Regions from separate parts of the Promicromonospora xylanilytica genome, predicted to be linked through region 2. Evidence: riboswitches for the same ligand, from Rfam matches in the RefSeq annotation. Region 2 holds a riboswitch; each other region holds the start of a gene.
The links. Region 2 has a riboswitch for cyclic di-AMP ahead of ACYVK7_RS04930 (C40 family peptidase). Riboswitches for the same ligand answer to the same signal wherever they lie in the genome.
Positions count from the first base shown of each region.

Region 1: linked by a shared signal. The riboswitch ahead of ACYVK7_RS21525 (C40 family peptidase) and the one ahead of ACYVK7_RS04930 (C40 family peptidase) in region 2 are both predicted to bind cyclic di-AMP.
Region 3: linked by a shared signal. The riboswitch ahead of ACYVK7_RS06585 (C40 family peptidase) and the one ahead of ACYVK7_RS04930 (C40 family peptidase) in region 2 are both predicted to bind cyclic di-AMP.
Region 4: linked by a shared signal. The riboswitch ahead of ACYVK7_RS01785 (C40 family peptidase) and the one ahead of ACYVK7_RS04930 (C40 family peptidase) in region 2 are both predicted to bind cyclic di-AMP.

Region 1 covers NZ_BAAGRP010000072.1:8,421-16,436, reverse strand. Annotated here, with positions in the region: gene ACYVK7_RS21530 (FAD-binding oxidoreductase) at 1-1,208, shown strand, start outside; cyclic di-AMP (ydaO/yuaA leader) riboswitch at 1,415-1,569, shown strand; gene ACYVK7_RS21525 (C40 family peptidase) at 1,571-2,398, shown strand; gene ACYVK7_RS21520 (purine-cytosine permease family protein) at 2,505-3,929, shown strand; gene ACYVK7_RS21515 (cysteine hydrolase family protein) at 3,926-4,510, shown strand; gene ACYVK7_RS21510 (M14 family zinc carboxypeptidase) at 4,648-5,865, opposite strand; gene ACYVK7_RS21505 (DeoR/GlpR family DNA-binding transcription regulator) at 6,002-6,913, opposite strand; gene pdxA (4-hydroxythreonine-4-phosphate dehydrogenase PdxA) at 6,910-7,959, opposite strand; gene ACYVK7_RS21495 (four-carbon acid sugar kinase family protein) at 7,983-8,016, opposite strand, start outside.
Region 2 covers NZ_BAAGRP010000003.1:279,559-286,411, forward strand. Annotated here, with positions in the region: gene ACYVK7_RS04905 (MFS transporter) at 104-1,408, opposite strand; gene ACYVK7_RS04910 (MarR family winged helix-turn-helix transcriptional regulator) at 1,405-1,848, opposite strand; gene ACYVK7_RS04915 (MHYT domain-containing protein) at 1,960-2,811, opposite strand; gene serC (phosphoserine transaminase) at 2,931-4,040, opposite strand; gene ACYVK7_RS04925 (metal-dependent transcriptional regulator) at 4,124-4,840, shown strand; cyclic di-AMP (ydaO/yuaA leader) riboswitch at 5,054-5,229, shown strand; gene ACYVK7_RS04930 (C40 family peptidase) at 5,382-6,029, shown strand; gene ACYVK7_RS04935 (universal stress protein) at 6,193-6,853, shown strand, end outside.
Region 3 covers NZ_BAAGRP010000004.1:353,883-361,898, forward strand. Annotated here, with positions in the region: gene cydC (thiol reductant ABC exporter subunit CydC) at 1-1,605, shown strand, start outside; gene ACYVK7_RS06580 (phytoene desaturase family protein) at 1,657-3,231, opposite strand; cyclic di-AMP (ydaO/yuaA leader) riboswitch at 3,377-3,528, shown strand; gene ACYVK7_RS06585 (C40 family peptidase) at 3,530-4,450, shown strand; gene ACYVK7_RS06590 (NAD(P)-dependent oxidoreductase) at 4,554-5,531, shown strand; gene mutM (bifunctional DNA-formamidopyrimidine glycosylase/DNA-(apurinic or apyrimidinic site) lyase) at 5,546-6,550, opposite strand; gene rnc (ribonuclease III) at 6,543-7,325, opposite strand; gene rpmF (50S ribosomal protein L32) at 7,327-7,521, opposite strand; gene ACYVK7_RS06610 (YceD family protein) at 7,524-8,016, opposite strand, start outside.
Region 4 covers NZ_BAAGRP010000001.1:412,688-420,703, forward strand. Annotated here, with positions in the region: gene ACYVK7_RS01775 (S8 family serine peptidase) at 1-88, opposite strand, end outside; gene ACYVK7_RS01780 (hypothetical protein) at 235-1,128, opposite strand; cyclic di-AMP (ydaO/yuaA leader) riboswitch at 1,294-1,490, shown strand; gene ACYVK7_RS01785 (C40 family peptidase) at 1,492-2,238, shown strand; gene ACYVK7_RS01790 (TrkH family potassium uptake protein) at 2,416-3,783, shown strand; gene ACYVK7_RS01795 (hypothetical protein) at 3,790-4,734, opposite strand; gene ACYVK7_RS01800 (GlsB/YeaQ/YmgE family stress response membrane protein) at 4,731-4,994, opposite strand; gene ACYVK7_RS01805 (ion transporter) at 5,206-6,066, shown strand; gene ACYVK7_RS01810 (class I tRNA ligase family protein) at 6,063-7,967, opposite strand.

The sequences.
Region 1 (8,016 bases), on a different contig from region 2:
CCGTCGCAGACGTACGGGCGGCCGTCGGGTTCGCGGCCGGCTCGGGCCTCGCACTCTCCGTGCGGGGCGGGGGACACAGCTTCCCCGGGCTCGGCACCAACGACGGCGGTGTCGTGATCGACCTCGGCGAGCTCGCGGAGGTCGAGCTCGTCGACGCCGACCGGCACCTCGTCCGGATCGGCGGCGGCGCGACGTGGGGCCAGGTCGCCACCGCCCTGGCCCCGCACGGCCTGGCGATCTCCTCGGGCGACACCAGGAGCGTCGGCGTCGGCGGGCTGACGCTCAGCGGCGGCATCGGGTGGAAGGTCCGCAAGTACGGCCTGGCGATGGACAACGTGGTCGGCGCAGAGGTGGTCACTGCCGACGGGTCCGTGGTGCGCGCCGGCGACAAGGAGAACCCCGAGCTGTTCTGGGCGATCCGCGGTGGCGGCGGCAACCTCGGGATCGTGACCGCCTTCGAGTTCGTGGCGCACCCGACCACGGAGGTCTTCTCCGGCAAGATCACGTTCCCGGCCGCCGAGGCCGTCGGGGTGCTCCAGGGCTGGGCCGAGCACGCCCGCACGGCACCGGAGGAGCTCACCTCCGTCGCGAACCTGGCCAACCCGTTCGCCGGCGGTCACGAGGCCCCGGTCGAGATCCACGTCGTGGTCGACGGGGACGACCCGGAGCTCGCGGCCCGCGTGCTCGACCCGATCCGCCGGCTCGGCACGGTCCTCGAGGACGACGTCGCGCTGGTCGCCTACGCGGACGTGCTCGTGGAGGGCGCCGCGCTGCCGCCCGGCATCCAGCTGCTCGCCCACGACGGGTTCGTGAACCGGGCGTCGGTGCCGGACGTGCTGCAGGTCCTCGCCGAGGTCGGCACGTCGCCCGGCTCGCCGTCGATCGCCGTCCGGAGCCTGGGCGGTGCGGTCTCCCGGGTCGCCGACGACGCCACCGCGTACGCGCACCGACAGGCGGAGCTGCTGGTCGCCACGATCGCCGGCGGTCCGGCGCCGGTCGTCGAGGCCGCACGCCCCGGACTGGCCGCGATGTGGGACAAGCTGGCCCCGCACCTCAGCGGCGCGTACGCCAACTTTCTGCTCTCGACCAGCGAGGACGACGTGGCGGCGGTCTATCCCGCGCCCACGTACGCGCGGCTGGCGGCGATCAAGCGGCAGTACGACCCGAAGAACCTGTTTGCCCACAACCACAACGTCCGGCCGCAGTAGACAAGGGTCACGGCGTAACCCCAGGTGAGATGGCATCGGCCAGCGTGCGAAGTGACTTATCGCACGTTGGCTAACCGGGTCAAGTAGGACATTCGTCCACTCGTCGACCGTGATGCGATTGTGACTTTCGGGTCGCCTGGGGTTAACGTCGCCCGGTTCGTGGAACGCCACGAGCACTCGAGGCGGACGCCGAGCCCTGTCACCGCCTCGAGGCTGTACCGACCGAATGACAGGGACGGGGGAACCAGGTAGGCGGGCACCACCCGGTGCCCTTGGGGTGAAGCCGCACCAGCAGCACGCGGCCGGGTCATTCTCCGATCCGAATCCGACAGCTCACCTCGCAGGCGTCCGGAGAACCGATCGTGACCTCTCGCATGCCCGGGCGCCATCGTGCTGCCCGCAGACCCATCACTCCGCTGACCCCGATCTCCCGCGCCGCCGCGCGGGGCATCTCCACCGTCGCCCGTCGTGGCGCGGTCGTCGCAGCCGGATCCGGCCTGGTCGTCACCCTCCTGAGCGTCCCCGCCGACGCCGCACCGGTGGCCGACCACGGCACGTCCACGGCCGAGCAGGACACCCTGACGACCGCGGCCGCACAGACCGAGACGCTGCAGGCCGGGGCCGCCGAGGCCGTGACCGTGTCGGCCGCAGCCACCGCACCGGCCGTCCAGGTCGCGGCGGACAGCAAGTTCGCCCTGGAGACCGGGACCATCAAGGTGACCCCGGCCCCCGAGCCGGAGCCCGTACCCGAGCCCGAGCCCGAGCCGGTCGTCGAGGAGGCGGTCGAGGCCGCCGAGCCCGTCGAGGAGCCGGCCCCCGAGCCGGTCGAGGAAGTCGTCGAGGAGGCCGTCCCGGCCGCCGCCAACGACATCGTCTCGATCGCCCGCCAGTACATCGGCGTGCCGTACGTCTGGGCCGGTTCGACGCCCGCGGGGTTCGACTGCTCCGGCTTCACGGCGTACGTCTACGCCCAGATCGGCGTCACGCTGCCGCACTCCTCGTCCGCGCAGCGCTACGCGGGCACCGAGGTCTCGGCCGCCGAGGCACAGCCGGGCGACCTCATCTGGAGCCCCGGCCACATCGCCATCTACGCGGGCGGCGACATGCAGATCGAGGCGCCGGTCCCCGGCCAGACGGTGCACGAGTCGCAGATCTGGCAGGACAACCCGGTCTTCATCCGCGTCGGCTGACGCACGGCTCGGCCGGGCGCGCAGCTCGGCCGACACGTCCACGAGGGCCCGCACCACACGGTGCGGGCCCTCGTGCGTTCCGGGGCCGAGTGGCATGATCACCGCCATGAGCGTCCCCACGGCGGTCGAGAGCAACGCCCTGAACACCATCGACGAGTCCGAGCGGCGCGGGTCGCCACGCAGCCTCTTCTGGCCGTGGTTCGGGGCCAACGTGTCGGTACTGGGACTCGGCTACGGCTCCTACCTGCTCGGGTTCGGTGTCTCGTTCTGGCAGGCGACCGTGGTCGGGGCGATCGGCATCGTGGTGTCGTTCCTGTTCTGCGGGTTCATCTCGCTGGCCGGCAAGCGCGGGTCGGCCCCCACCATGGTGCTGTCGCGCGCGGCGTTCGGGGTGCGTGGCAACACGCTGCCCTCCCTCCTGTCGTGGATCCTCACCGTCGGCTGGGAGACCGTGCTGGTAGCGCTGGCCACGCTCGCGACGTCGACGGTGCTCGGCACGCTCGGCTGGGGCGGCGGAACCGTCACCAAGGTCGTGGCCCTCGTGGTGGTGGCGGCGGTCGTGGTGGCGGCGGGCGTCTTCGGGTTCGACCTGGTGATGCGGCTGCAGGTGATCATCACGGTGCTCACGGCGGTGCTCACCGTCGTGTACATCGTGCTCGTCGCCGACCACGTGGACTGGGCGGCGGTCGCCGCGATCCCCGCCGGCGGCGCGCCGCAGGTGATCGGCGGGCTCGTCTTCATGATGACCGGGTTCGGCCTGGGCTGGGTCAACATGGCCGCCGACTACTCGCGCTACCTGCCCCGCTCCGCCTCCGGACCCCGCATCGTCGGCTGGACCACCCTCGGTGCGTCCCTGGCACCCGTGGTCCTGCTCGTCTTCGGCCTGCTGCTCGCCGGCTCCGACCCCGATCTGAACGAGGCGATCGGCGCGGACCCCATCGGCGCCCTGTCCACGCTGCTGCCCACGTGGTTCCTCATCCCGTTCGTCGTGGTGGCCCTCGCCGGGCTGGTCGGCGGTGCGGCGCTCGACATCTACTCCTCCGGCCTCGCCCTGCTGTCCCTCGGGCTGCCCGCGCCGCGCTGGGTGGCCGCCGCCATCGACGGCGCGCTCATGATCGTCGGCGCGGTCTACGTCGTGTTCGTCGCCGACTCGTTCATCGGCCCCTTCCAGGGCTTCCTGATCACCCTCGGCGTACCCGTGGCGGCCTGGTGCGGAGTGCTGCTCGCCGACATCCTGCTGCGCCGCCGCGACTACACCGACACCGACCTGTACACCGTCTCCGGCCGCTACGGGTCCGTGCACTGGCCCGCCGTGCTCCTGGTGCTGGCGGGCACCGCCGTCGGCTGGGGTCTGGTGACCAACACCTACGCGCCGTGGCTGGCCTGGCAGGGCTACCTGCTGGGTCCGCTCGGCGGGATCGAAGGCAGCTGGGGCTTCGCCAACCTCGGCGTGCTCGTCGCCCTGGCCATCGGCTTCGCCGGCACGCTCCTGCTGAGCTCCCGCGCCGTGCGCCGCCAGGAGGAGCGGTGACCGGGCCGGCCTCCGCGGTGGTGCCGCCCGGGCCGGACGCCGCCCTGGTCGTGATCGACATGCAGGACGTCTTCGCCCGCCCGCCCAGCCCCTGGGCCTCCCCCGGCTACCCGGTGGCTCTCGCCGGGACGCGGCGTCTGCTGCCCGCCTTCGCCGGCCGCACCGTCCTCACGCGGTACGTCGCCCCCGCGGTGCCCGACGGCGCCTGGCGCGCCTACTTCGACCGGTGGCCCTTCGCGCTCGTGCCCGAGACCGACCCGCTCTACGAGATCACCGACCTCGGCGACGTCGCCGCCTCCGGCGCGCCCGTGGTCACCCGCACCACGTTCGGCAAGTGGGGACCGGAGCTGGACGCCGCCACCCGCGGGGCCGGCGAGCTGGTGCTGACGGGCGTGGCGACCGACTGCTGCGTCATCTCGACGGCGCTGGCCGCTGCCGACGCGGGCCGCCGGGTCCTCGTCGTCGCGGACGCCTGCGCCGGGTCGACGCCGGAGGACCACGAGCGGGCGCTGGCCGTCATGCGGCTGTACGCGCCGCTGGTCGAGGTGACGACGGTCGCCGAGGTCCTCGCCGCCGACTGACGACGACCCGGTCGAGCCCGGCGGCGGCCAGCAGCCGGCGAGGAACCATGCGGCTGCCACCAGAACGTCGTCGGTCCGGCGGCAGCCGCATGGTGGTCAGGAGGTCGCCGCTCAACGGCTCGCGCGACGACCCGAGGTCACCAGTACTTGGGCAGGTCGAAGAAGTCGTCCCCGTCCAGGTCCTCGACCGAGCCGTCGGCCAGGCTCTCGGCGATACCCGTGATCCCGGACAGGACCACCGCGGTGAGCATGCCCTGCTGCTTCTGGCCCCAGTCGTCGGACTGGCCGCGGACCTCGAACAGCACCGACTTCGACCCGTTCAGTGCGAACGCCGAGCGCGCCTGCCCCGCGTAGTCCCTGTCCCAGGTGTACCCGTCGGCCACGAGCGGGTGGGTGTACCGCACCACGCCGCCGAAGAACGGCGAGGTCTCCGCGTTGCCGCCGCCCGCGTGCTCACGCATCGCGTTCGCCGCGGCCAGGGCCAGACTGCGGGAGCCGTCCTGGTCGAGCAGAGGCCAGTCGTCGTAGCGCGGGTTGCCGTCGACCTCGGAGCCGAGCGGCGGGTAGTCGAGCGAGACCGTGACGTACTGGCCGGTCTCGTTCTCCTGGTTGCACGGGCCCATGTGGTGCAGGTCGACGAAGCCGTCCACCTGGCCGAACTCGTCGCGCAGGTCGGTGTACAGGTCACGCAGGGCGCGGGACTCGTTCGTGAGGAACATTCCCGGCTCGGTCTCGTCCGTCGGGAACGTACCCGGGCTGGGCTCGGCGTCGAGGTCGGCGCTGAAGTCCCGGTTGATGTCGAAACCACCGGCGTTCTCGCTGTAGTAGTAGGGCGCCTCGGTGCCCTCGAGCGCTGGGTAGGTGTCCTGCACGTCGTCCCAGGTGAACGTGTTCTGGCGCTGGTTGAGCTCACCGCCGTCCGGGTTGAACATCGGGACGGCGACCAGTGTGACCCCCTCGAGGATCGCCTGGGCCTCGGGGGAACCGCTGGTGCCGAGCGTCTTCAGCAGGGACAGCAACGACTCCGTGCCGACCTTCTCGTTGCCGTGGATCTGGCTGGTGACGAGCAGGACCTGCTCGCCGGTGCCGACCCGTGCCGCGTAGAGGTCGCGTCCGGAGCGGCTCTGGCCGAAGACGTCGACGTCCACGCGCCCCTGGCTCGTGGCCTCGATCTGGCCGAGGCGCCGGCCGAGCTCTGCGTAGCTCGTCCACCCGGAGGTAGCCGGGTCCTCGAGGTTCTGGCACTGGGCGTTCCCGTTCACCGCCTGGGCGGGCGCGGACAGGGCCGTGAGCCCGAGGCCGGCGACGAGTGCGGTCACAGCGATGGATGACAGGACGGTGCGACGTGTCGACATGTGCGTCTCCCGAGATCGGTGGTGCAGGCAGTTCGTTCCCGGCGCGACGGTGCGCCGGTCCCGCGTCTCACAGGATGGTCCAGACATCATCACGATAAATACGTCTTTATGACATCACAAGAGTGACAACCACTTTTCACCCGCCGATCCCTCGCGGCGGCACCGCATCCACCGAGCCGTCGACGCGCTGGCCCTGCGGCGCCTCGACCGTCTCCACCACCACCGCCGCGTCCCGGTAGCGCTCCAGCACCTCGTCGTCCTGCTCGTCCGTGACCAGGGTCCAGCCCGCGGGAAGCGGCGCCCACGCGGGCACGGCACCCCGGTCGAGCTTGGTGGAGTCCGCCAGCACGACGGTGCGGCGGGCACGCCGGGCGGCGACCTCCTTGACCTGGGCCTCCAGGGCGGTGGCCTCCCCGACGCCGTCCGCGGGGTCCAGCGCGTCGACGCCGAGAAAGGCGACGTCGACCATGAACCGTTCGAGGGCTGCCGTGGTCAACGGACCCACCAGGCCGTGGCTCTTGGTCGTCACGCTGCCGCCGATCACGACCACGTCGAGGCCCGGCGAGCCCGCCAGGAGCAGGGCGACCTCGAGCCCGCGCGTCAGCACGGTCAGCCCGGACCGGCCGCGGAGGTGCTCGGCGAGCTGCCCCGTCGTGGACCCGGCGTCCACGAAGATCGTCCCCTCGTCGGGCACGAGCTCCGCGGCGCGGCGACCGATCGCGACCTTGGCCGGCATCTGCACCCGCATCCGCTCGGCGAGGGCCCGCTCGTGGAAGCTCGTCTCGGGGGTGGCTCCGCCGTAGGTCCGCGTGACGAGCCCCTCGGCGCCCAGCCGGGCGAGGTCGCGGCGCACCGTCGACCCGGAGATCGCGAGTGCCTCCGCCAGGTCCTCGACCCGGGTGGTGCCGCCGCGGATGAGCGACAACAGCTCGTCGTGGCGCGCCCTGGTGCTGCGCCGCAGCGACTCCGACCCCGCCCCCGAGCCCGAGCCCGGCCCCGAGCCGGACCCCGGTCCCGGCGTCGGACCGCCGCCCGCGGTTGCGCTCACGCGGTGCCCGGCCGGTAGGCGGCTCGGATGCCGTCGACGAACGGCGCGTACTCGACCGCCGCGAGGTAGGCGGACCGCATGGTCCCGGCGTCGGCGACGCCCTTGCCCGCGATGTCGAAGGCGGTGCCGTGGTCCACGGAGGTGCGCAGGATCGGCAGCCCGACCGTGACGGAGATGGTCCCGTCGAAGTCGAACGTCTTGGCCGCGATGTGGCCCTGGTCGTGGTACTGCGACAGCACGCCGTCGTACCGGCCGGTGAGCCCGTGGTGGAACACGGAGTCGGCGGGGATGGGTCCGGCCACGTCCAGCCCCAGTCCCCGCGCGTCCGCCACGGCGGGCGCGAGGTGGACGATCTCCTCGTCGCCGAAGGCGCCGTTCTCCCCGCCGTGCGGGTTGATCGCCGCCACGGCGAGCCGCGGCGAGGGGACGCCGAAGATCTCCAGTGCCTGCGCGGCCCGCCGGATGGAGCCGAGCTGGGTCTCGCGCGTGATCTTGTCGAGCGCCTTGCGGAGCGACAGGTGCCGCGTGGCGAAGAAGATCCGCAGGTGGTGCCCGGGCTGGTGGGTGTTGCGGACCACGAACATGGTGTCCTGCTCGGTGACGCCGGTGAGCGCGCCCAGCATCTCGGTGTGCCCGAGGTGCTCGCTGCCGGCCGCCCAGATGGCCTCCTTGTTGATGGGTCCGGTGACCACGCCGGCGACCGCGCCGTCGAGCGCCGCCTGGGTGGCGGTCTCGATGGCGACGACGGCGGCCCGGCCGGCCCGCGCGTCGACCTCGCCCCAGGCGGGCAGGTCGCCGCCGAGCACGCCGACGTCGAACACGTCGACGACGCCGGCTCCCGCCGGCTCGGTGTCCCACGAGCTCACGGCCCGCAGCTCGACGTCGAGCGCGAGCGCGGTCCGCGCCCGTTCGAGCGCGCCGAGGTCGCCGACGGCGATGCCGTGGTGCTCGGGGTCACCGGCGTGCTGCGCCAGCGTGGCGAGCGTGATCTCCGGGCCGATGCCGACGGGGTCACCGACGGTGAGGGCGAGGACGGGTCGTGTCATGGCGTTCTCTCCTAGCGTGTTCATCAGATCGTGCTCTGCGGGACTGCGGTCCGTACC
Region 2 (6,853 bases):
GGGCGCCGAAAGTCCGCTACGAGAATGCGATCCGGCATGGCTCCGACGCCGGAACCATGCCGGATCGCATTCTCGAAGCGGACTCTCGGCCCTGCGGCCGGCGTCAGGCCGCCAGGGCCTGCTTCTCCGGCTTCCGATCTACCTCCGGGTACGTCACCTGGAGGTACGGGCGCGGGATGCGGTGCGAGCGGGAGAGCCGGGCGCGGACGCGGACGTGCCACGTCCGGTACGCCCAGACCGTCGCGAGCACGGTCACCAGCAGCGTCGCCACCGCACCAATCAGCACGGCGTAGCGCGGCCCGAACTCCTCGCCGATCCAGCCCACCACCGGGGAGCCGAGGGGCGTGGTGCCGAGCAGCACCATCACGTAGATCGACATGACGCGGCCGCGCAGCTCCGGGGCCACGGACAGCTGGATCGCGGCGTTCGCCGACGTCAGCATGGTCAGGGACGCGAAGCCGACGGGGATGCACATCAGCAGGTACCCGAGGTAGGTCGGCATGACCGCCTGAACGCCCATCGAGATCGCGAACGCGAACGCGGCACCGAGCACGAGCCGCACCCGCGGCCGTTCGCGCCGGGCCGCCAGGAGCGCGCCGGCGAGCGACCCGATGGCCAGCACCGACCCGAGGATGCCGTACTCGCTGGCGCCCCGGCCGAACTCGACGCGCGCCATCATGGCGGACGTCAGCTGGAAGTTCAGCCCGAAGGTCGAGACCACGCCCATGACGACCATGATCACGACGATGTCGCTGCGGCCGCGGATGTAGGCGAGACCCTCACGGATCTGCCCCTTGGCGCGCGAGGCGACGGGCAGGGGGCGGAGGTCGCGCATCCGGGCGAGCGAGATGATGACGGCGCCGAACGCGATGCCGTTGATGATGAACACCCACCCGCTGCCGACGGCGGCGATGAGCAGGCCCGCCACGCCAGGGCCGATGAGCCGAGCGGCGTTGAAGTTCGTCGAGTTGAGCCCGACGGCGTTGGCCAGCCGCGCGGTCGGCACCAGCTGAGCCACGAAGGTCTGGCGTACCGGCCCGTCGATGGCGCTCACCACACCCAGAAGGGTGGCGAACCCGTAGACGTGCCACAGCTCGGCCGCGCCGGACAGCACCAGCACACCGAGCCCGAGGCCCAGCAAGCCCATGCCGCCCTGCGTGAACATCAGGAGCTTGCGACGGTCGAGGCGATCAGCGAGGAGCCCTGCCCAGGCGGACAGGAAGATGTGGGGGATGAACTGGAGGGCGGTGACGATACCCACGGCGACGCCGGAGTTGTTCGTGAGAAGGGTCAGTACGACCCAGTCCTGGGCGACGCGCTGCATCCAGGTGCCGATGTTGGCGACGAGAGCGCTGGCGAACCAGAGGCGATAGTTGCGGTACTTCAGGCTGGCGAAAGTGGCGCTCATCGAGCGGCGATCCGGATCAGGAGCTCGCTGGCTCCTGCAAGGATCTCTCTCTCCTCTCCGGTCAGGGTGGACAGCTGCTTGGTGAGCCAGGCGTCACGGCGACGCCTGGTCTCGGCGACCTCGCGGGCGCCCGCCGCGGTGAGCCGGACGACCACCTGACGGCGGTCGGTCGCGTGCTCGACCTTCTCGACGAGGCCCAGCTCCGTCAGGGTGTTCACGGCCCGGGTCATCGACGGCGGCCGGACGCGTTCGTGCTCAGCGAGGGAACCGGGGGACATCTCGCCGTGCTTGTGCAGCACTGTCAGGATCCCGAACTGGCCCTCGGGGAGGTCGGCCTCGCCGCGCTCGGCGCGCAGGCGGCGGGAGACGCGGGTCAGGGCGACACGCAGGTCGCCCCCGACGGTGGCCGGGCTTCGGCTGGATCTGCGGGAGCTCGACACCATCCCAGTCTAGATCATTAGCCTTGCTAACGGTACGTGGGTGTGGTCACACGAAGGAGCGCCCGCCCCCACGAGAGGGACGGGCGCTCCGGGGCCGCTATGTGATGCGAGTCAGTGCGCGCGGTGCGTCTGCGCGAACTGCGCGGGGCCGGGCCGCGGTTCCTGCGGAGCCTTCTCGAACTGCTGGGCCTGCTCGCTGTGGGCCTTGAGCCGGTTCTCGAACTCGGCCTGCGTGCGCAGCTCGTCCTCGGTGGGCCAGAGGCCGATCCCGAGGATGAGCAGGAACGTCACGACGCTCACCGTCATGACGAGCGGCACGAGCAGCTGCATCGTCGAGGCGCCGGCGGGAACGCTCTCGATCGGGTTGATCACGGAGACCCCGGCCATACCGGTGTAGTGCATGCCGGTCACGGCAAGCCCCATCACCAGGGTGGCCACGATCGTGGCGAGCGTGCCGCGGATGTGCACGGTGCACCACAGTGCGGCCGTGGCCGCGACGATCGCGATGACGATCGAGGCGACGACGTAGACCGGGTTGTAGACGACCTCCGCCGACATCTCCATCGCTTCCATGCCCATGTAGTGCATGGCGGCGACGCCGGCGCCCGCGAGGGCACCACCGACGAGCATCGCGGGCAGCTTGCGCTTGCCCAGCTCCGTGATGAACAGGCCCGCGCCGACCACGACGATGGCGATCGCCGCGCTCAGCAGGGTCTGGGGGACGTCGTACCGGATGGTCACTCCGGAAGCGGAGAAACCCAGCATGGCGACGAAGTGCATCACCCAGATGCCGGTGCCCCCGAGGGCGATGGCGCCGAACACGAGCCACGCCGCGCGCGTGCCGCCCGAAGCTGCTCGGGCTCGGGACGTGCACGCGAGGCCCGTCGCAGCGCCGGTACACGAGATCGCGTACGCCAGCAACGGCGTCACGATCCCGAAAGTGAAGTGGTCGATCACTGGCATGGTGTTTGAACAGCCCCTCGAATGGTTCCCTCTGTTGCGGAAACGTTACAGAGTCCCTGTACCGCGGACAATAGCCAGAACTCGCCGTCGAAGGGGTATTGCGGACGTGATCATGCTGGTCAAACGGTTTCGACCAGGTAGTCGACGCACGCGGTGAGCGCCGCGACGTCGTCGGGGTCGACGGCCGGGTACATCCCGACGCGGAGCTGGTTGCGGCCGAGCTTCCGGTACGCGAACACGTCCTGCACCCCGTTGGCGCGCAGGTCGTCGAGCAGGCGCGTGACGTCGATCTCCGGGGCGATGTCGATGGTGCCGACCACCGGAGAGCGCTCCTCCGGGCGTGCGACGAACGGTGTCGCCCAGTCGCGGGCATCGGCCCAGGAGTAAAGGATCTCGGCCGATGTCGCGCTGCGCTTCACCGACCACTCGAGCCCGCCCTGGGCGAGCAGCCACTCGACCTGGTCGGCCAGCAGGAGCAGCGTCGCGACGGCGGGTGTGTTGAGCGTCTGGTCCTGGCGGGAGTTCGCGACGGCCGTCGTCAGCGAGAGGAACTCGGGCACCCAGCGCCCCGACCCCTCGATCCGCGCGGCACGTTCGACGGCGGCGGGGGAGAGGACCGCCAGCCACAGCCCGCCGTCGGCCGCGAACACCTTCTGCGGCGCGAAGTAGTAGGCATCGGTCTGGTGGAGGTCCACGGGCAGCGCGCCCGCGCCGGAGGTGGCGTCCGTGAGCACGATGGCGCCGCCGCTACCCGTGGGGCGCAGCACCGGGGCCACCGCTCCCGTGGAGGTCTCGTTGTGCGGGGTGGCGTACGTGTCGATGTCGTCGGCGGGCTGGAGGTACGCCACCGAGCCCGGCTCCGCCGAGATCACGTGCGAGGGTTCGAGGAACGGGGCGCGTGACGTGGCGGTGGCGAACTTGCCGCCGAACTCGCCGAAGGCCGCGTGCTGGGCCTTGCGCTCCACGAGGCACAGGGTCGCGACGTCCCAGAAGGCCGTCGCGCCGCCGTTGCCGAGCGCCACCTCGTACCCGTCGGGCGCGCCCAGCAGCTCCGTGACACCCTCACGGATGCGGTGCACCAGGTCCTTCACCGGTGCCCGCCGGTGTGACGTACCGAGCACGTGCGCGTTCGCCACGAGATGATCGACCTGTCCCGGGCGCACCTTGGAGGGGCCGGAGCCGAAACGGCCGTCGGTGGGCAGCAGATGTGTCGGGATAGTCAGTGGCACAGAACTAGACTAGAACCTGGGCCGACGCCCGGGCCGCACGTGTCCAGGGCGACTGGGCGGCTGTGCGCATGACGGGAGCTGACGTGACGGATCTGATCGACACCACCGAGATGTACCTCAAGACGATCTACGAGCTCGACGAGGAGGGCATCACGCCCCTCCGCGCGCGCATCGCGGAACGCCTGGGGCATTCCGGCCCGACGGTGTCGCAGACCGTCGCGCGCATGGAGCGTGACGGGCTGGTGGTCGTGACGGGCGACCGGCATCTCGAGCTCACCGAGCTGGGCCAGGACAAGGCGATGCGCGTGATGCGCAAGCACCGTCTCGCCGAGCGTCTGCTGACGGACGTCATCAAGCTCGACTGGGAGCACGTGCACGTCGAGGCCTGCCGCTGGGAGCACGTCATGAGCGACCTCGTGGAGAAGCGCCTGGTGGGCCTGCTCGACCACCCGCACCACGACCCCTACGGCAACCCGATCCCCGGCCTCGCGGAGCTCGGCGAGGAATACACCGACGTGCCGTTCCTGACCGGCGTGATCTCCCTACCGTCCGCCTTCGAGGCGGCGGCGAAGAAGGGCGTCAAGGGCGAGCCGCTCGCGGCGTCCCTCACCCGCATCGCCGAGCCGCTGCAGACGGACGTCGAGCTGCTGGCCCGCCTGTCCGACGCCGGCCTGGTGCCGGGCTCCCGGATCACCGCCGAACACACCGACGGGACCTACACGGTGACCGTCGACGGCGCGGGCACCGCGCTCGAGCTCGGGGAAGACCTGGCCAAGCACCTCTTCGTCGCGACGGCCTGAGGCGCGGCCGGGCGCGGAGACGGGCCGGACCGCCCGGCCTGGGGACGGGGCCCTCGGGCACCCGAGGGCCGCCCGATTTGTCGGGAACGCGATGCCGCAGGTCCGACACGTCATGGCATTCGTTGCCGGAACGTGACATCGGCGGAGAGGTCCGGTACGTTCAGACCGCTCCCACGGAGTTTATTTCGTGGGGGTCCTCGGACGGACGCCGAACTCTGTCACCGGCCGAGGTCCCAAGACGACCGCATGACAGAGGCGGGGGACCCACCAACGGGCGCCAGGGTGCGTCCTCGGGGTGAAGCCGGGTACTCCTTCGGGAGCACACGGCCGGGTGATTTCTCCCACCCGAACCCGACAGCTGACCTCGAAGGCGTACAAGGAGAGGTAATACGTGACTGCACGTACGACTCGCGCTCGTCATCGGGCTGCGCGACGACCAGTAACCCCCCTCACTGAGTTCGCACAGAACGCCGCAGTCGGTCGCCGTACCGCGGTTGCCGCCGCCGGTGGCGCCCTGCTGGTCTCGACCTTCGGCGGCGCGATGGCCGCACAGGCCGCACCCGTCGAGGCCGGCCACGCGAAGATGAACTCGGTCGACCTCAACGCACTGTCGTCGCAGGCTCGCGAGGCGCTGACCAACGCACCGGTCGTGACCGTCGCCCCCGACGCGGAGCTCAACGTCGAGAAGGCCGCGGTCTCCGTGGTCTCCGCCGCGGAGAACGAGGACTACCAGGCAGAGCTCGCCGCCGCTGAGGCAGCGGAGGCCGCCGAGGCAGCCGCCGCCGAGGCAGCGGAGGCCGCAGAGGCCGCTGCCGCCACCGCCACCGCCAGCTCGGTGGACGTTCCCGCGTCGGCGATCGGCAACTCCGTGATCTCCATCGCGAGCCGTTACATCGGCGTGCCCTACGTCTCCGGCGGCTCCTCGCCGAGCGGCTTCGACTGCTCCGGCTTCACCGCGTACGTCTACGGACAGCTCGGGATCAGCCTCCCGCACTCGTCCTCCGCGCAGCCCGGCTACGGCACGCAGGTGCCGGCGTCCGAGGCTCAGCCGGGCGACCTGATGTGGACCCCCGGGCACGTCTCGATCTACGCCGGTGGCAACACCATGATCGACGCGTCCAAGCCGGGCACCGTGGTCGACTTCCGCACCATCTGGCAGTCGAACCCCACGTTCATCCGCATGGGCTGACCGCAGCCTCGAAGTACCGCACAGCAGAGCGCCTGCCCGGTGACCGGGCAGGCGCTCTGCTTTGCCTTCTTCCTGCAGACTTTTTGCCACCGGTTACCCATAACGCGCGCGCCGCCGGTAGGTTTGTCAGTGCAATGGTGCACTGCCGAAGAAAGGGCTGGCGATGACGCGATCCGAGGTCGTACTGGTCGGTGTGGACGGATCAGCCGCTAGTCTGCACGCGCTGGACTGGGCGACCGCCTACGCGCACCGCGTGGGCTGGTCGCTGCACATCGTGTGCAGTTATTCGCTGCCGTCGTTCACGGCAGCCTCGCTCGACGGCGGCTACGCCGCTCTGGACGACACGACCATCCAGGAGGGCGCCAAATCGGTCCTCGTCGAGGCGGAGGCCCGCGTGGCCGACGCCGGGGTGCGCGCCACCACGGAAGTCGCCACCGGTGACGCAGCGGGCGTGCTCGTGGAGCTGTCCGCGGACTACGGGCTGGCCGTCGTCGGCACGCGCGGCCGAGGCGGTTTCACCGAGCGGCTGCTGGGTACGGTGTCGTCCGCACTGCCCGCCCACGCGCAGTGCCCGGTCGTCGTGGTCCCGCTGCGCGCCGAGGCCAACCGTGGCGTCTCGTGGAGCGTGCCGGGTACGGGATCCGAGGCCGCGCCGACGGCCGTCGCACCCGGGGCCGCCGAGATCCGGGAGGTGCGCCGCATCGTCGTCGGCGTGGACGGGTCACCGCAGGCCGAGCGAGCACTGCAGCACGCGATCGTGCAGGCCAACGCCTGGGGTGCGGAGCTGACGGCCGTCACGGGCGTGCCCGTCGGCAACACCGGCA
Region 3 (8,016 bases), on a different contig from region 2:
GACCTCCTGGCGCGGATCGGCCAGGACGTGGACGACGTCGGCGACGTGGTGGTCCGCGCGCTCGTGCCGGCGGGGGTCGCGGTGGTGACGTCGCTCGGGTCGGTGATCCTGCTGGGCGTGCTGCTGCCCGCGGCGGGTGTGGCCCTTGCGCTGTGCCTGGTGCTCGCGGGGATCGTGACCCCGTGGCTCGCGGCGCGGGCCGCGGCGCGCACCGAGGCACGGGGCGCGGTGGTGCGGGGCGAGGTGACGGCGCTGTCCCTGGAGATCCTCGAGGAGTCGGCGGCGCTGCGCGTCGCCGGCCGGTTCGGAGCGCGCCTGGCGGACCTCGACGCGGCCGACGCTCGTCTGTCCGCCGTCGCCGACGACGGTGCGCGCACCTCCGGGCTCGCCGCGGCGCTGGGCGCGCTCGCGCAAGGGCTCGCGGTCCTCGCCTCGCTCGCGCTCGGGATCCCGGCCGCCCTGTCGGGGTCGCTGTCCGTCGAGGCGCTGTCCGTCATCGTGCTGACGCCGCTCGCCGTGTTCGAGGCCACCGCGGGGCTCCCCACGGCCGCGGTCCAGCTGCACCGGTCGAGGGCGGCCGCGGGGCGGTTGCTGGAGCTGCTGCCCGCTGCGGATCTGCTCGGGGGAACGGACGGGGGCGTCCGGTCCGGGGAAGCGGACGGGGGCGTCCGGTCCGGGGGAACGGACGGGCACGTCCGGTCGCGGGAAACGGGCGCGGGCAGCAGCGTGTCGCCGGCGGCGGGCGACACGCTGCTCGTGCTCGACGACGTCGCCGCCGGCTGGCCCGGGACTGCCGGTGGGCCTGATGCTGCCGGTGGGCCGCGCGCCGTGGTGGAGGGCGTGTCCCTCACGCTGCGGCAGGGCTCTGTCGTGGCGCTGGCCGGACCGTCCGGCGTCGGCAAGACGACGCTGCTGATGACGGCGGCCGGCCTGATCCCGCCGCTGGGAGGTCGGGTGCACCGAGGACAGGCGCACCGAGCGTGGTCGGCAGAACGTCAGATGATCGGCAGCCCGAGTTACCGATCACCTGACGTTCTACCGACCACAACGCCCACGCCTGTGCCACCGCCCGCCGGGCCCGGCAGCGCGCTGTTCGTCGGGGAGGACGGGCACCTGTTCGACACCACGGTGCTGGAGAACCTGCGGGTCGCGCGGGGCGACGTCACGGCCGCGGAGGCCCGGGCCGCGCTCGACGCGGTCGGGCTCGGAGCCTGGCTCGCCGCACTCCCCGAGGGCCTGGACACGGTCGTCGGCACGGACGCGGCCGCTGTGTCGGGCGGCGAGCGCCGCCGACTCCTGGTCGCCCGCGCGCTGCTGAGTCCTGCACGGGTCCTACTCGTGGACGAGCCCGCCGAGCACCTCGACGGGGAGACCGCGGACGCCCTGGTGCGTGCCGTCGCGGCGCACGCGCGCGGGACCGGCCGGGCGGTGCTGCTGGCGACCCACCGGCTGACCCCGCTGGCGGTGGCGGACGAGGTGCTGCTGCTGACTCACGACGCCTCGACCGCCCCGGCCCGGGTCGGATCCCGAGGCCCCCACCCCGACCTCCTGACAAGCAACCCGACCTACGCCTGGTCCACCACCCAGGAGACCCCGATCAGTTGAGCACAGCAGTTCCTGCCCATTGGCCGCCCGCCGCGGCAGGAACTGCTGTGGTCAACTCGACAGCACCGACATGGCCGCCGCTCGGCCCGGGATGCCGCTCACGCCACCGCCGCGGCGGGCGCCCGCACCCGCGAGCAGGACCCGCGGGTGCTCGGTCTCGACGCCCCAGCGCCCCGCGTCGGCACCGTCCTCCGCGAAGGGCCAGCTCAGGTCGCGGTGGAAGATGTGGCCGCCCGGCAGCCCGACGTCGCCCTCCAGGTCGACGGGGGTGCGCACCTCCAGGCAGGGTGCTCCGTCGGCGTCCAGGGCGAGCACGTCCTCGACGGGCTCCGCCAGCACGGAGTTCAGGGACGCGAGCGTGGCCCGCAGCGCCCGGTCGCGGGCGCCGTCGGGGTCCGCGCGGAAGAGGCGCGCCGGCATGTGCAGCCCGAACAGGGTGATGGTCTGGGCATGCGTCGACGCGAGCGACGGCCCGAGGATGCTCCGGTCGGTCAGGGTGTGGCAGTAGATCTCGCTCGGCGGCAGGTCAGGGATGCGTCCGGCGGCGGCCTGCGCGTGCGCGGTCTGGAGCTGGGTCAGGGACTCGTTGACGTGCAGGGTCCCGCTGAACGCGGCGACGGGGTCGACGTCGTCCCGCAGCCGGGGCAGCCGGGTGAGCAACATGTTCACCTTGAGCTGCGCGCCCTCGGGGCCGGGCTCCGGCGCCTCGCCGCCCAGCAGGCGCTCCAGCTCGGCCGGGGCGCATCCCGCGAGCACGTGCCCGGCGGTCGCGCCGCGGACCCGCCCGTCGGCATCGGTCCAGGTGACGTCGGCGCCCGACGCGCCGGGGTCCACGGCGGTGACGGTCGCCGAGGTGACGATCTCGGCACCGGCCGCCACGGCGGCGTCGCGCAGGGCGCCGGAGACCGCGCCCATGCCGCCCACCGGCACGTCCCAGTCGCCGGTCCCGTTACCGATGACGTGGTAGAGGAAGCAGCGGTTCTGCCGCAGGGACGGCTCGTCGACGTCGGCGAACGTGCCGATCAGGCCGTCGGTGGCCGCGACGCCGCGCACCACGTCGTGCGCGAACGTGCCGCGCAGCGCCGCTCCGAGGGGCTCCTCGAAGAGGGCGCGCCAGGCCTCCTCCCCCACGCCGTCGACCACCCGGTCCCGCACCTCCGCGCGCGGGAGCAGCGGCTCGGTGAGCGTCGGGGCGAGACGCCGGGCCACCTCGGCGGTCATGGTGTAGAAGCGCACCCAGGCCTCGAAGTCGTCGTCCGCGCCGGTGAGGCGGCGGAACGAGGCGCGCGTGGCGGCGTCGTCCTGACCGTCGACGAGCAGGCCGCCCTCGGCCACCGGCGTGTAGGAGGACCAGCGCCTGCGCCTCAGCGTGACAGGGAGGCCGAGCTCCTCGACCACCCGGCGCGGGAGCAGCGACACGAGGTAGGAGTATCGCGAGAGCCGCGCGTCCACTCCGGTAAAGGGCCGGGCGGAGACGGCGGCGCCGCCCACATGGTCCGCTCGTTCGAGGACCAGGACGGAGCGGCCGCCACGTGCCGCGTAGGCCGCCGCGGTGAGTCCGTTGTGACCTGCGCCGACGACGACGACGTCGTACCGGGAACGCGTGGAGTCAGGCATGCCCGTCATAGTCGCATGGGGCACTGATTACCAGCGAGGTTCCATCACAAGTTGGTATGTGACCTAATCGTGACAATCGCGCGAGGGGCGGGTACGGTCATGTCACCTCGCCAGCAACGGTGAGGTCCTGGTCCGGACGCCGAGCCCTGTCACCGGATCTGAGCAGCTACGACGTGACAGGGGCGGGGGAACCAGGTAAGCCGGGCACGCGAGTGTCCTTGGGGTGAAGCCTCCTTGTGAGGCCGGGTGATCGCTCTCCCCATCCGAACCCGACAGCTCACTTCGTAGGCGTCCGAGGAGATCACTGGTGACCGTACTCACCGACCGCACCCACGACTGGGCGGACGACCAGGCAAACCGTTCCAGCAGCCGGGGCAGGCACCGCGCCGACGGCCCCGCACTCACCCCCTTCACCGCACTGACCCAGACCGCCGCAGAGAATGCCGCCCGTACCGGCGCCATCGCGGTCGTCACGTCCGGCATGCTGGCGTCGGTCTTCACCCAGACCGCCCACACCGCGCCCGCCGAGACGCACACCCAGACCACGCTCGCCGGGGCGACCCCGGTCAGCAACACGGTCGACTCCACGACGCGGGCCGGCTTCGCCGAGAACCTGGTCACCAAGGTCAAGGTCACGCAGGACGCGGACTTCTGGGCCGAGCGCGGACGCGTGTCGGTGACCCCGTACGCCGAGACCGAGGCCGGCATCGCCGAGGCCAAGGCGAAGGCAGAGGCCGAGGCAAAGGCCAAGGCGGAAGCCGAGGCCAGGGCGAAGGCTGAGGCCGAGGCAGCTGCCGCAGCGGAGGCCGAGGCCGCCGCAGCCGCGGAGGCGGAAGCCGCCGCAGCCGAGACCGCGGCCGCCGTCGAGACCGCCGTCGCGGACACCTCCGGCCTCGGCCAGCAGGCCGTCAACCTGGCCCTCGAGTACGTGGGCGTGCCCTACGTGTGGGGCGGAGCCTCCCCCAGCGGCTTCGACTGCTCCGGGCTCATCCAGTACGTGTACGGCCAGCTCGGCATCAGCCTCCCGCACAGCTCGAGCTCGATGTCGACCGTCGGGTACCAGGTCTCCGCCGCCGAGGCGCAGCCGGGCGACATCGTGTGGACGCCCGGCCACGTCGCCCTCTACGCGGGCAACGGCATGGTCGTGGAGGCCCAGCAGCAGGGCACTCCCGTGCAGTACGGCGAGATGTGGCAGGACAACGCGGTGTTCATCCGCGTGACGGGCTGACGACTTCTCGCGTCGCTCTCCGGATCGACCACGGGGTGTGTGCCGCCGGACCTCCGGTGGGACGCACCCCGTGGTCGTGGACCGGTCGGGTAACGTCCCGGACGTGAAGATCCTCGTACCGGACGTACCCTTCGACATCGACTTCCCGCCCCTCCTGCCCGACGCCGGGGCCTCCTTCGCGCCCGGCGGCGCCGACGTCGTCGCCACGTACGCGATGAACGACCCGGTCCCGGAGGAGCACGCGGACGCCGAGGTGCTGGTCACCTGGTCCAACCCGCCCAAGGTGCTCGCCGACACCGCCCGCCGGCTCACCGGCCTGCGCTGGGTGCAGACCCTCTCGGCCGGCCCGGACGTCGCGCTGCGGTCCGGGTTCGGCCCCGACGTCGTCATCTCCTCCGGCCAGTCCCTGCACGACGACACCGTCACCGAGCACGCCCTCACGCTCGTCCTCGCGTCCGTCCGGCGCATCGACGCGGCTCTGGCCGCGCAGCGCGAGCACCACTGGGCCAAGGAGATCACCTTCGCCCAGGCGGACCCGGTCACCGGCCGCGAGTACACGCTCGACGGCGCACGCGTGACCATCTGGGGCTTCGGGTCGATCGCCCTGCGACTGGCCCCGCTGCTGACCGCGCTCGGCGCGCGGGTCACGGGTGTCGCCACGCGTGCGGGCGAACGCGGCGGCTACCCGGTGGTCGGCACCGACGGGCTGGACGCGCTGCTGGCCGAGACCGACGTGCTCATCTCGCTCCTGCCCGCCGCCCCCGCCACCCACCACGTCCTCGGCGAACGCCTGCTCGGCCTGCTGCCGCCGTCCGCGCGGTTCGTCAACGTCGGCCGGGGAGCGACCGTCGACGAGGCGGCCCTCGCGGACGCCCTGCGGTCAGGGCGCCTGGCCGGTGCGGCGCTGGACGTCACGGAGACCGAGCCGCTGCCCGCGGAATCCCCGCTCTGGGACGTCCCGAACCTGATTCTCACGCCGCACGTGGCGGGCGGCCGGCCGCGCGGCGCGGCGCGGTTCCTCGCGGAGCAGCTCACGGCCTGGCGCGCCGGCGGAGACCTCCGGAACGTGGCGCCGCGCTGACCCTCCGTCGAGTGCTACGGGGTTCGGGGACGCGGGGGCCGCTGGCAGACCGGACAGCTGAACGAGGACCGGTTCATGAACGCGTCGCGGCGCACCAGCGCGCCGCAGCGCCGACAGGGCTCGTCCTCGCGTCCGTACACCGCGAGCGAGCGGTCGAAGTACCCGGACTGCCCGTTCACGTTGACGTACAGCTCGTCGAAGCTCGTGCCGCCCTGGGCGAGTGCCTCACGCATGACCTCGGCCGCCGAGTCGAGCACGCGGCGCACGTCGGCGGCCCGCAGCTTGTCGGTCTGCCGGGCCCAGTGCATCTGTGCCCGCCACAGTGCCTCGTCGGCGTAGATGTTGCCCACGCCGGACACGACGGTCTGGTCGAGCAGGGCCCGCTTCACCTGGGTCCGGCGCCGGCGAACCCGCCGGATCAGGTCGTCCAGGTCGAGCCCGGGGTCCAGCAGGTCACGGGCGATGTGTGCGACCGGCTCCGGCAGCAGGGGCAGGCCGGAGCCGTGCCCGGCCGGTATGCCCCCCGCCACCGGCACCAGGTCCTGGACGCTCAGGTGCCCGAACGTCCGCTGGTCCACGAAGTCGAGGTAGCGCGCCCCGCTGGGGGCACCGGTCAGGTGCAGGCGGACGCGCAGGTGCGGGTGCCGCCAGTCGTCGGCCGCCACGGACGGCTCGTCGCCGAGCACGGCGCTCACGGCGGGTCCGGGTTCCGGACGGGCACCGCGCACGAGCAGCTGACCCGACATACCGAGGTGCGCGAGGAGGGCCGCGGTGGGGTCCGGCGCGGCCGGCGCCGACGTCGGCCCTGCTGGTTCGGCCAGCGGCAGCCAGAGGAACTTGCCCCGGCGGACCGCCGCCTCCAGCCGCCGGCCGGTGAGCTGGTCCCTGAAGGAGCCCGGGCCGCCGTCGTGCCGGCGGACGCTGTACTCGCGGAACACCTCGACGTCGCGCACGACCGCGCCGACCACGAGGCGGTCGAGACCGTCCCGGACGGTCTCGACCTCGGGAAGCTCAGGCACCGGTGGCCGGCGCCTTGCTCTCGACTCCGCCGGCGGACGGCTCGTCGCTCGCCGGCTTGGGCAGCGGGAACTTCTCCAGCAGAGCCCGGTAGGTCTCCTCGGCAGCGCCCTGCTCGGCGTGCTTCTTCGCACTGCCGGAACCGGAGCCGTAGGTGACGCCGTCGATCACGACGGTCGAGTGGAAGACGCGCGCGTGCTCCGGCCCCTCGAACGTGGCGATGTAGTCGGGCGCCCCCAGACCGCGCTCGGCCGAGGCCTCCTGCAGCGACGTCTTCCAGTCGAGCCCCGCGCCAAGGCCCGCTGCGACGTCCAACGTCGAGTCGACGAGCCGGTGCACCAGCTCCCTCGACGTCTCCAGGCCGTGCGACAGGTAGGTGGCGCCGATGAGGGCCTCGACCGTGTCGGACAGGATCGAGTCCTTCTCGAACCCGCGTGTGCGGATCTCGCCCTTGCCGAGCAGCACGTACTTGCCCAGGCCGAGGGTGCGCGCGACGGCGGCGAGGGCGCGCTGCGACACCGTCGCGGCCCGCATGCGCGCCAGGTCACCCTCCGACAGGTCGGGGTGCCGCCGGAACAACGCCTCGGTGACCACCAGCCCCAGCACGGTGTCGCCCAGGAACTCCAGGCGCTCGTTGGTGGGGATACCGCCGGCCTCGTGCGCGAACGACCGGTGAGTCAGTGCCAGCACAAGAAGCTCGGGGTCCAGATGGACCCCGAGCTTCTCGAGCAGCGCGGTAGGTTCCGGCCTCGCCGGCGACGTCCCGCCCTTGGCCACGTCAGCCCGCGTGAACGGTCTTCAGGGCGTCGCGGTACGTGCGGCCCTTGTAGGTGCCGCACGTCGGGCACGCCGTGTGCGGCAGCTTGTTGCCCTGGCACTGCGGGCAGGTGGTGAGGGTCGCTGCGGTGGTCTTCCACTGCGAGCGACGCGCACGGGTGTTGCTGCGCGACATCTTGCGCTTCGGAACAGCCACGGCTAGCTCTCTTTCGTCTCGTCCGACACGCTCGTAGATTCGAGCATGCTCTGAAGCGCCGACCAACGAGGGTCGACTACGTCATGGTGATGACCGGGGTCGTCAGCCAGGCGCGCTCCGCACTCGGAGCACAGGCCCGGGCAGTCCTCCCGGCACAGCGGTTGAAATGGTAATGCAGTCACGACCGAATCCCGAAGCGCGGGCTCCAGGTCGGCCATGTCGTCGTCGTCCAGTACGGACTCCTCGTCCTCCACCTCGTCGTCCCCCGCCTTGGCCGACGCAGCGGCCTTCTCGGGGTAGGCGAACAGCTCCGTGACGTCGACCGTGAGCTCACGGGAGATGTCGTCGAGGCAGCGGCTGCACTCGCCCTTGGCCGTGCCGCGGACGGTACCGGAGACCAGTACGCCCTCGACCACGGACTCGAGCCGAAGATCCAGCTCGAGGTCGGAGCCCTCCGGGATACCGATCACAGCGGTACCGAGATCCGACGGCGCC
Region 4 (8,016 bases), on a different contig from region 2:
CTGCCTGCGCGCCCGGCGCCACCGCGACGAGCGCCGCCACGGCGAGCACCGCTGACGTGGCGACGCCGACGACTGACATCCTGCTCATATAAGCCCCCATTGTTCGCACAGGGGCGGTTTGCCCCCGAACCGGGCCAAACCTAGGGGTACCGGACAGCCGTAGAACAGAGCAGAAGCCCTGGAGCGGGTGAAATTTACACAATCGCAATCAGTAGTGGCTCGGACTGCCGGTTCTCAGGCCCAGGCCTCGGAGAGCTCGCCCTCGCCCGTCGCCTCACGGGAGAGTCGGAGGGCCGCGATCGCCGCGCCGAGCAGGAGCGCGACCACCCAGGCGCCGAGCTGGTGCCCGTCGGACACGACGGCCGCGGAGGCGAGCTCGTCGCCGATGATGCGCGCCGCTGACAGCGGGTCCTCGGTGAGGGCGGAGCCGGGCCAGAGGTTCTCCTGCACCGCCAGGAGGGCCGGGCCGGCGGCCTGCAGGATCCAGACGACGCCCGCGGCAGGGAGCCAACCCAGCAGCTCGATGGGCTTGCTGTCCACGGCGAGACCGAACGCGATCCCGAGCGCCACCGCGAAGAGCCACCACGTGCCGTGGGGGGACACCTCGTGGCCGGGGAGGAGCCCCCAGAGCCAGCCGTCGAGCAGCACCACGGGCAGAGCGAGCGCGACGCCGCGCAGGGGCGCGGGCCCCAGGGCCGTCAGGAGGCCGGCGCCCAGGCCGAAGGTTCCCGCGACGACGGTGATCACGAGCATCCCGAGGGGCGCGGCGTCACCGGGCACGCTGCCCTGCATCGCGAGCCACCAGGAGATGCCGCACGTGGCCGCCATGGACAGCAGCGTGCCGGTGACCGCAGCACCGGCACCCTTCCCGGCCGACGCCGGCATGCCCGCCGTGACACCGCCGAGCAGGCCCCCGATCAGCGCCATGATGACCAGTCCGACCAGCGGCTCGTCGGCGGTGAACGGGAGCGGCACAAAGCCCGCACCGCCCGCGGTCGACGCTTCCGAAATGCCTGTGACCTCGTATGACGCCTGAAGGAGCCAAGGCAGGAATCCGCAGATCCACCAGGCGACGGCACTGATGAGCGGCACCCACCAGGCGGAGATGCGGTTCGCGCTTTCGGCCATGCCGCCGAACGGTAGCGGATGTATGTGATGTCGGTCATAACCGCTGAAGACCGGAACGCCGTAAATCTGCGTCTTCGTGGGGTCAGACCGTAATGCGTAACCCGATCGTGACTTTTTCCGTGAAGGTGTGTACTTTGACTTCTGCTCCCCCGCAACGGTGGAGCCGTGAGCCGGACGCCGAATCCTGTCACCGGCTCATGACCAGACGTTCGAGACAGGAGCGGGGGACCCACTTCCCGGGCGACAGCGACATCGTCGTCCTCGGGGTGAAGCCGGACGGAACCCCCCAGTAGCCGTGCGGCCGGGTGTGTACTCCTACCCGAACCCGACAGCTGACCTCGCAGGCGGTACAGGAGACATTAGGTGACGAACTCCATTCGCGGCCGGCATCGTGACAGCCGGCCGGCCATGACACCGCTGACCATCCTCGCTCGTACCGCCACGGAGAACGCAGGCACCGTCGCCCGCCGTGGGGCCATCGCCGCAGCCGCTGGTGGCGTTCTGATCTCGACCATCGCGACGACGGCCCACGCGGCCCCCGCGATGAACCTCAAGACCGAGGTGAAGACCGCGAAGCTCAACTCGGTCGACCTCAACTCCCTCACCACCGTGGCCAAGCAGGCCGTCGTGAACGCCCCCACCGTGACCGTCCCCGCCGACGCGAAGATGCCGATCGAGATGGAAACACTGGGCGCGTCCTCGGCGGCCGACGGTGAGAAGGGCGGCGAGGAGGGCGAAGGCCCCGCCGTCGTCTCCGTCGACGCACCGGACCCGATCCCGGTCGGCCAGCAGGCCGTCAACGTCGCGTTCAACTACCTCGGCATCACCTACGTGCTGGGCGGCGCCTCGCCGGCCGAGGGCATGGACTGCTCGGGCCTGATCCAGTACACGTACGCGCAGCTCGGCGTCAGCCTTCCGCACTCGTCCGGCGCACTGCTCAGCTCCGGCTACCAGGTGACCTACCCGGAGCCGGGCGACATCGTCTGGACGCCCGGCCACGTGTCCCTCTACGCGGGCGACGGCATGATCATCGAGGCCTGGGCCGCCGGCATGCCGGTGCGCTACACCGAGATGTGGCAGAACAGCCCGACGTTCATCCGCGTCGTCTGAGCCGTCTGAGCCAGCAGTGCACCGCGAGGCGTCGCCTCCGCGCCGGGTTCCGCCCGACGCCGGAGGCGACGCCTTCCGCGTTCCCCCACGCCGATGACCGGCTAGCGTAACCGTCGGGCGCCAGTCGGCGCCGGTGGGCGAGTGCCACCAGGTCGAACGAAAGCCGACGGTAGCCGGATGCGGTTCAGCAGCCCCGCGGGTCGTGCGGGTGGGCGAGGTGCGGCGCTGCGCCGTCGGCCCGGCCAGCTCGTGATCGGCGGATTCGTCGGTGCCATCGCCGTGGGCACCCTGCTCCTGCTGCTGCCGGTCGCGGCGACCGGTGAGTCGGCCACGTTCATGGAGGCGCTGTTCACCGCCACGTCGGCCGTGTGCGTCACGGGGCTGGTCGTCACGGACACGCCGGTCTTCTGGTCCGGGTTCGGCGAGGCGGTGATCCTCGTGCTCATCCAGCTCGGTGGCCTCGGCGTGATGACCGTCGCCTCGCTGCTGGGCGTGCTGGTCTCGCGGCGCCTGGACCTGAGCTCTCGGCTGGTCGCCGCGGCGTCGACCCGCAGCGTGAGCCTCGGTGACGTGCGCCGGACGCTGGTGCGTGTCGTCATCATCGCGTTCGTCGTCGAGGCCGCCGTGGCGACGGTCCTGACGCTGCGCTTCGCGGTCGCCTACGACGAGCCCCTCGGCCGGGCGCTGTGGAACGGCGTGTTCCATGCCGTCTCCGGGTACAACAACGCGGGCTTCGCCCTGTTCTCACTGTCGCTCATGGACTTCGTGGCCGACCCGTGGATCGTCCTGCCGATCTGCCTCGCCACGATCGTGGGCGGGCTCGGCCTCCCCGTGGTCCTCGAGGTGCTGCGCGACCGGGTGCGCCCGTCGCGCTGGAGCGTCCACACGAAGATCACGCTGCTGATGACCGGGTTGCTGCTGGCGGGCGGCACCATGTTCTTCCTCGTGGCCGAGTGGGACAACCCCGCCACCATGGGCGGGCTCGACCCCGCCGGCAGGATCCTGGCGTCCTTCACGCAGTCCACGCAGGCCCGCACGGCCGGGTTCAACTCCGTGAGCACCGGCGAGATGCACACGGAGACCTGGCTCGGCACGATCATCCTCATGTTCATCGGCGCGGGTTCCGGTGGAACGGGCGGCGGCATCAAGGTGACGACGTTCGCGGTGCTCGCCGTGGTGATCTGGTCCGAGCTGCGCGGCGACCCGGACGCCACGGTCTTCGACCGTCGCATCTCTCCGGCCACCCAGCGCCAGGCCCTCACCCTCGCTCTGCTGGCGGTGGCCATCGTGGTTCTCCCCACCCTGTGGATAACGGCGCTCTCGCCGTTCACGGTGGACCAGATCCTGTTCGAGGTGACGTCCGCGTTCACCACCACCGGCCTGTCCACCGGGATCACCGCGCAGCTCGCCTGGTATCACCAGGTGGTGCTGGTGCTGCTCATGTTCATCGGGCGGCTCGGCCCGATCACCCTCGGCACCGCGCTGGCCCTGCGCGCCCGCACCCGGCTGTACCGGCTGCCGGAGAGCGCCCCGATCATCGGCTGACGGCTATCAGCCGGGCCAGCCGCAGCTGTCCCCGATGAAGTCGTACAGGGCGGCGCGCGCGGCGTCGGGCATCGGGAGGTAGAACACGTGCTGCGCGGTGCCGTCGACGCTCGCCTCCACAGGCAGGAACGTCCCGCGCTTGTCCTCCCCGACGGCGTGGGCGTCGCAGCGAGCCGGGACCACCGGAAGAGTGATCTCGCCGGAGTGCTGTCCCGCCAGGTCAATGCCGGCCCAGCCAGAGCTGTCGCCGCGGGCGGGGTTCGCCATGAGCGTGGTCTCGGTGATGCGGTCGATCGTGACCTCCGGCCCGCCGTCGACCGGCTCGACCCGGACGGTCACCAGCGCCGTCGGCTCGCCGTCGCGCGTCTCGACCGGCAGGCCGGCCGCGACGGCGAGGCGCACGCCGGCCGCCACGGCAGCCTGGGCACAGTCGACCGCGTGGGTGCGGGCGAGATGGCCGGAGGGATCGGTCACCTCGTCGACGGTGATCTCGGTGGCCGGCCCCTGCCCGTCCCCCTCGCCCAGAGCCAGCGTGATCACGGCCGACGGCGCGGTGTCCGGCGTCGGCGCGGCCGGCCCTGCCGGGGTACCGGCGCACCGCGCCTCGCCCAGGCCCAGGTAGACGTCGCGAGTGGCGCCAGGTCGCAAGGCCCGGGGACGATCCTTGGTCAGGTGCGACGGGCCGAAACCGTCGGCGTGCAGGGCACCGGACAGGAGCGTCATCGTCCGGTCCGAGCCGTTGGTGACCTCGAGGAGGATCTCGCGGTCCGCGTACTGCGTGCGCCCCTGGCCCACCTCGACGCTGAGGTGGGCCGCGACATCGCTGGGCACCGGGCCCGGCGTGGACGACGGCGACGGTGCGTCACCTGCCGTACACGACACCGCGGCCGCGCCGACCAACGACGTCAGGAGGACGACGGTGACGGCACGGCCGCGGGATGCTGCGGTCAAGCCTTCTTGCGGCCGAAGATCGCCTGGACGATCAGGATCACGATGATCGCGCCGATCACCGCGAACAGCCAGCTCTGCCAGGACCAGAACGCGTCCATGCTGACGTTGAAGATGAGGCCGCCCAGCCAGCCACCGAGCATGGCGCCGAGCACACCGAGGAGCAGGGTGAGCCAGAAGCCACCCGGCTGCTTGCCCGGGATGACGATGCGGGCGATCACGCCGGCGATCAGCCCGAGGATGAGAAAGGCAAAGAAACCCATGGCGTGTTTCCTCCAGAGTGGTTGGCTTGCTTGCGCACTACCTCAGCACTGATTGGACCGACGTGCCACCGGACCCGCCGAATCAGTCCCATATCGGGACATTGCGCCCAGCAGATCGCGGCGGCATCGTCGCGCTACAGTTCGCCCGGGCAAGGGCCTGAGGCAAGGCCGGAGCAAGGACTCCGGGCACGGGGACAGCAAGGGAGACCGGATGAACAAGGCGATCGGCACACCCGCCGAGCCACGGATCGAACCGCGCACCTGGCGGGGGCGGCTGCGTGCCTTCCTCGACCAGAGATGGTTCGTCAACGCCGTGCTCGTGGTGATCCTGGCGAACGCCCTGGTCCTCGGTGCGGAGACCATGGTGGACGGAACCGCGCTCAGCGTCCTGATCGTGATCGACCACACCATGCTCGGCTTCTTCGTGGTGGAGCTGCTGCTGCGGATCGTCGCCAACGGCCGAGGGTTCTTCCGTGACCCGTGGAACCTGTTCGACGTGGCCGTGGTCGGCATCGCGCTGCTCCCGGCCAGCGAGTCCCTCTCCGCCCTGCGCGCCCTGCGGGTGCTCCGGGTGCTGCGGGTGATCACCGTGGTGCCGTCGCTGCGCCGTGTGGTCGACGGGCTGCTGCGGGCCGTGCCCGGCATGGGGGCGGTGGGCGCGCTCCTGGTGCTGGTCATGTACGTGTCGGCGGTGATAGCCACCGGGCTGTTCGGCAAGACGGCCCCGGAGTTCTTCGGGCACCTCGGCACGTCCCTGTTCACGCTCTTCCAGGCCATGACGGGCGAGGCGTGGCCGGACATCGCCCGGGCAGTGATGGAGGAGCACCCCTCCGCGTGGATCTTCTTCGTGCTCTACATCCTGGTGGTCAGCTTCGCGGTGCTGAACCTGTTCATCGCCGTCATCGTCAACGGCATGGAGGAGATCTCCGAGGAGGAGCGCAAGGACGACGAGCAGAAAGACGCGCGGCTCGACGCCCTGGCCGCGCAGAACCGGGAGATCCTCACCGAGCTCCGCTCCCTGCGCGCGAAGCTGGACAGGGACGACGGCGCCGAGACCGGCTCGACCGCCTAGCCCGGCACGACGTTGACCAGGTGCGGCGGGCGGACGACCACCCGCCGTACCGTCCGGCCGCCCAGAGCTCGCCCGACGGCCGGCCGCTCCAGGGCGGCTCGCTCCAGGTCCGCCGCCACGACGTCGGCGGGTACCGACAGCCGGTCACGTACCTTGCCGTCCACCAGGACCACCGCCTCGACCTCGGCAGTCACCAGCAGCGCGGGATCCACGGCCGGCCACGGCTGCGCCGCGACCTGGGTGGTGCGGCCCAGCCGCTCCCACAGGTCCTGTGCGGTACCCGGGGCGAACAGGCTCAGCAGCACGGCGACGGCGGCGACGGCCTCCCGGTGGGCCGCGGCGTCCGTTCCGCCGTCCGAGACTGCCCGTCGCACCTCGCCCACCAGGCCCATCAGCCGGGCGACGGCGACATTGAACCGTCCGGCCTCGATCAGCCCGTCCACGTCGTGCACGGTTCGATGCACCGTGCGGCGCAGGGCGTCGGTGGCCCCGGCAGGCAGCCGGGCCGGTAGGGATCCGGACCCGTGCGGACTTGGCCCAGGCGGGGGGACGAGGCGCAGCACCCGCGCCAGGAACTTCCTCATCGCGGCGGGCGATACGTCCGCCCAGTCGACGTCGTCCTCCGGTGGACCCGAGAACAGCATCGCCAGGCGCACCGCGTCGGCCCCGTACCGGTCCAGCTCGGCCGCCAGGTCCACGCCGTTGCCCAGCGACTTGCTCATCGACCTGCCCTGGTTGATCACCTGGCCCTGGTTCATCAGCCGTGCGTACGGCTCCGGCGACGGGACCAGGCCCATGTCGTACAGCACCTTGGTGACGAACCGCGCGTACAGCAGGTGCATCGTCGCGTGCTCCACCCCGCCGACGTACAGGGCGGCAGGCATCCAGCGGGCCGCGTCCTCGGGGCGGAACGGCCCGCCGTCGTACCCCGGCGACAGGTAGCGCAGGAAGTACCAGGACGAGTCCACGAACGTGTCCATCGTGTCGGTGTCCCGCTCGGCGGGGCCGCCGCACCGCGGGCACCGCGTCCGCAGCCACTCGTGCGCCCCGGCCAGTGGCGAGACGTCGCCCGGGACCAGCTCGTCGCCCTCCAGGTGCGGCAGCTCGACCGGCAGCTCGTCGTCGGGCACCACCACCTCACCGCATGCCGGGCAGTGCACCACGGGGATCGGGGTGCCCCAGTAGCGCTGCCGGGAGACGAGCCAGTCGTGCAGCCGGTAGGTGGCACCGTCGGGCCCCTCCCGCCGGCCGATCCAGTTGCGCTGCATCGTCAGCACGTGCGCGGGCCAGCCCGGGTCCAGCAGGGACATGTCGTCCAGCAGCCGGTCGGCATACGCGGTGATCCGGAAGAACCACTGCGTCAGGCTGCGCCGGACGACGGCGGTGCCGCACCGGTCGCAGGCTCCGTCCCTGACCTGCTCGTTGGCCAGGACCGTGCGGTCGGCCGGGCACCAGTTGACCTCCGCGGCGGCCCGGTACGCCAGGCCGCGCTCGTACAGGCGGGCGAACAGCCACTGGGTCCAGCGGTAGTAGGCCGGCTCGTGGGTGTGCAGGCGCCGCGACCAGTCGAACGAGGCGCCGTAGCGCCGGATCGACGCCGCCTGCGTGGCGATGTTCGCCTCGGTGAACACGGCGGGATGCTCGCCCCTGCGGATCGCCGCGTTCTCCGCCGGCAGGCCGAACGAGTCCCATCCGACCGGGTTGAGCACGTCGAACCCCTTGGCCCGCCAGTAGCGCGCCACGACGTCGGTGATGGCGAACACCTCTGCGTGCCCCATGTGCAGGTCCCCCGAGGGGTAGGGGAACATCGTCAGCAGGTAGCGCCGGGGACGACTGCCGTCGTCGGAAGCCTGGAACGGGTGCTCCTCCGCCGGGCCTGGGGTGCGGTACGTATCCGTCATCACTGCTCGCTCTCGGGTGCGTCGATCGGGTCCGGGCACGAAAAAGCCC